Regions from separate parts of the Lysinibacillus sp. UBA5994 genome, predicted to be linked through region 2. Evidence: predicted binding sites of a transcription regulator. Region 2 holds the regulator's gene; the other holds the start of a gene.
What was found. Region 2 encodes LexA, which represses DNA repair genes until DNA is damaged. Its sites were predicted from a motif close to CGAACATATGTTCG; they were not measured.

Region 1: parE (DNA topoisomerase IV subunit B) is a predicted target of LexA. The motif match lies at 1,235-1,248, and genes of this name have one in related genera.

The regions. Positions count from the first base shown of each region.
Region 1 covers NZ_DJAU01000026.1:41,375-43,583, reverse strand. The annotation lists gene parE (DNA topoisomerase IV subunit B) at 1-1,214, opposite strand, end outside; gene plsY (glycerol-3-phosphate 1-O-acyltransferase PlsY) at 1,776-2,209, shown strand, end outside.
Region 2 covers NZ_DJAU01000050.1:99,606-101,814, reverse strand. The annotation lists gene B3D98_RS15480 (YneB family resolvase-like protein) at 8-673, opposite strand; gene yneA (cell division suppressor protein YneA) at 670-984, opposite strand; gene lexA (transcriptional repressor LexA) at 1,151-1,768, shown strand; gene B3D98_RS15465 (gamma-glutamyl-gamma-aminobutyrate hydrolase family protein) at 1,876-2,209, opposite strand, start outside.

The sequences.
Region 1 (2,209 bases), on a different contig from region 2:
TTTTTGTTTTTCTTGCCATTTCGTGCATCCTCACGCGCTTTACGAGCTGCTTCACGCACTTGCTGCGCTCGAATCGCTTTACGAACAAGAGAAGCTGATAACTCTGCATTTTCCTCTAGCACATACAAAATTTGCTCAGACACTACACTATCTACTGCAGAACGAGCCTCACTTGTCCCAAGCTTGCCCTTTGTTTGTCCTTCAAATTGCAGTAAATGCTCTGGGATACGAACAGACACGATCGCTGCTAAGCCCTCACGAATATCTGTCCCCTCAAGGTTTTTATCCTTGTCCTTTAACAGGCCAATTTTTCTTGCATATTCATTAAAGACACGTGTCAATGCTGCCTTTGCACCCGTTTCATGTGTACCACCATCACGTGTACGGACATTATTAACGAATGATAAAATCGTTTCTGAATAACCATCGTTATACTGGAAAGCGAACTCTACTTCGATTTCATCCTGTACGCCTTCTACATATTTTACTGGATGAAGGACATCTTTTTCCTCATTCAAATACGCAACGAAAGCCTCAATGCCATTCTCATAAAAGAACACATCGCTCTTGCCTTCCTCGCGCTCATCAATTAATTCAATTTTTAAGCCCTTTAATAAAAAGGCTGATTCACGTAATCGTTCCGCTAACGTATCATAATTGAATTTTGTGACAGAGAAGATCGTTTCATCTGGTAGGAAATGAACAAGCGTTCCTGTCTGCTTGGTCTGCCCAATATTTTCAAGTGTTGTGACAGGATGTCCACCATGCTCAAAGCGTTGACGATACTTTTTACCATCGCGATGGATTGTCACCTCTAAAAATGTTGAGAGCGCATTCACAACGGAAGAACCAACACCATGTAAACCTCCACTTGTTTTATAGCCACCTTGACCAAATTTACCACCAGCGTGTAGCACTGTAAAAATAATTTCTGGTGTCGGTTTGCCCATTTTATGCATACCGGTTGGCATCCCACGGCCAAAGTCGCGCACACTCATACTTTGATCTTTATGAATTGTGACAATAATATGAGATCCAAAGCCAGCCAGTGCTTCATCCACCGCATTATCTACGATTTCATACACAAGGTGATGAAGTCCACGGCCATCCGTAGAACCGATATACATGCCAGGTCGTTTGCGTACCGCTTCTAATCCTTCTAATACTTGTATAGCGTCATCATTATAGACGCTAGGTGACTGTTTATTCGTCAAAAAAATTCCCCTCCAAAAAACAAACACATGTTCTATTTATGTTCTCATCCTAATAATAATAGCATTTCCTGTCAATAGCTAGCGACAGGTCCAATAAAATTTTAAAATTTGCTCACAGTTTTGATCTTTTTTATTAATAGTAAACATCTTCAACAGTTGCTTAAAATTGGTATTTGAGCAAGACAGACTGCTTCTAGCTTCCATCATCATTTGACGCATTGAAGCCTACTTAGTTGCAAAATAAAGTTGTGATGCTTGCAAATAAAAGCACACTAACTCGTGCCTTGCGATTAAACAGGATAAAGTTAGACTTCTATTCTACCAAAGGAATGAGCGATTGACAAAATTGCCATTTTGCCTATATTTTTATAAAGGTTTTAGTGCTTCCTACAAATTTATGTCTAAAAGCCTAGTCCTCGCTAATAGATTCTCTTTTGTATTGATTCAAGACTTCGGATGAAATCTCCTTCATAACATTGTAGATTAGCAAGAAAAAGTGTAAAATACTTGTTACAAACTATTAGTACCAAGTGATGGACTATGAATGAAAGGAGTCCAACTATGATCAATGGACTTATTATTTTATGTGCTTATCTAATCGGCTCTATACCTTCTGGATTATGGATAGGCAAAATTTTTTATAATACCGATATTCGTGAACACGGGAGCGGTAATCTTGGTGCGACCAATACTTTTAGAACATTAGGGAAAAAGGCTGGTATTATTGTTACGGTGATGGATGTCTTAAAAGGAACAGCCGCTGTCTTACTCGTGACACTTCCTGTTTTCTCTGATACTACACTCCACTCTTTATTACTGGGTCTTGTCGCTGTTATCGGTCATATGTTCCCGATCTTTGCCAACTTCCGTGGTGGGAAAGCTGTGGCAACGTCAGCTGGTGTATTATTAGGCTATTCTTGGCCACTCTTTGTCCTACTATTTATTACCTTTATTGTGACATTAAAAATCACAAAAATCGTCAGCTTAACATCGAT
Region 2 (2,209 bases):
AGGAATATTATTTTCCTGCTAATCTTTCTTGGTGCTCTTGGAAACGACGATGTACAGTCGCCTTACTTACCTCAAAGCCTAACCCTCTAAGCGTTATAGAAATTTCTTCAAAGGTAAATCCACGTTTGCGTAGCTTCACAATTTCCTCTACAGGTAGATCTTTTCGCTCCTGCCCCTGAGGATTACCTCGATTCGATAAATTATTTTCTGGACGATAACCGTTTTCTACAGCACGTCGCATTCCTCGTCGAATTTTAGCATTATGGATTCTACGCTGATATTCCTCTACAATTGCTAAAATTTCAAGCAGCATCGTATCCATTTCATTTAATTGGACTGGGCCTGCATCACGCATAGAAAAAACATCAGTTGCTGACTTTTGTAATAAATGTAATACAGCCATCCTTGCATTGCCTCGTCCTAAACGAGTTTCATCTTGGACAAAAAGAGCATTAATGTTCTTATCTTTTATAAAATCAAGCATTTCTAGCAAGCCTTCACGTTCTACATCATAGCCACTATGTTGATCTTTAAACACGCCCTTCACCGCATAGCCTTGCTCTTTAGCATAGCGCAGCAACTCTTCCTGCTGGCGCTCTAATGAGGAGCTTTGTGTTTCTTTTTCAGTACTTACGCGACAATAGACAACAGCCGATAGTTGATTATTTATCATTGTTCATTTCTCGCAATTTCGATAGTATTGATGGGACTGGCTTGATCACTCACTACAGGAATAACTAGAGATTTTCCCGCTACAATTTTAATATCTGCTAGTTCATTTTCAGTTTTTACAAGCTTTATCCAATCATCAGTACTCATTTTACCACGATATTGCTCGGCTAACGACCACAAGCTATCCCCATGTTCGATTTTAATTTCTGCGTAACTAACTTTTCCTGGATCAGTAATGTAAAGGTATGCTGCAAATAATAAACAAGCTCCTATTAAAATTGAGATATGTGTGTTTTTCTTCAACCATGTCATAATCATTACCCCTTTTTAAGAATGTTTGTTCGGAATGTATGTTCCCATAATAAAGCGAACAAACGTTTTTGTCAAACACTTTTCGAACCTATGTTTGCATACATGTTCGCATTCTGTTATACTATCAAATAAGAAGAATGATTTTAGAAAAAAGAGGTGAGCACTCATGAAAAAAGTTTCGAAAAGACAAGAGGACATTTTAGCTTTCATTAAGGAAGAGGTACGAGCTAAAGGATATCCGCCATCAGTACGTGAAATTGGTGAAGCAGTTGGACTTGCTTCCAGTTCAACTGTTCATGGACATTTAGCTCGATTAGAACAAAAAGGCTTTATTCGTCGAGATCCAACAAAGCCACGTGCAATTGAAATTTTAGAGCCTGAAGAATCCATTCAAAAACAACAGGTGATCCATGTCCCACTTGTCGGGAAGGTTACAGCTGGTTCTCCAATTACAGCAATTGAAAATATTGAAGAATACTTCCCATTACCCGATACGTATGGCACAAGTGAAGATCAATTGTTCATGCTAGAAATCATGGGGGAATCAATGATTGAAGCTGGGATTTTAGATGGAGATTTAGTCATTGTAAAACAAAAGGCAACAGCTAATAATGGGGATATTGTTGTAGCTATGACAGCTGAGGATGAAGCAACTGTAAAACGTTTCTTTAAAGAGAAAAACCATTTCCGTTTACAGCCTGAAAATTCTTCTATGGAACCAATTATTGTCGATCAAGTTTCTATTTTAGGACAAGTTGTAGGTCTTTATAGACGTGTACATTAACGATTAAAGCAGATTTTGAGGATTATGTTCCTTCTAAGAGCATGTATCCTCTTTTTTACGCAAAAAAAGAATCCACATACGATTGGATTCTTTGTACAATGCCTCTTCTAAGCTTCCTTCTTAAATTTTATGCTCGCTTCAATAAAGGCTGAAAATAGCTTTTGAGCACTCTCATCTCCTGCTATGGCTAGTTCCTCAGGATGCCACTGAACAGCTAAGCAAAATGGCATCTCCTCATGAACTACCGCTTCGATAATACCGTCGTTAGATTTTGCCGCTACTTTTAATTTTTCTGCTAAAACATTCACCGCTTGATGATGAAATGAATTCACTGCTATTTTCTCTTGTTCAACGATAGTCGCTAATAGATTGTCAGCAATAACCTGTACAGTATGGGTAGCTACAGTTCGACCTGATTGCTGCATATGTTGGAGTAACTTG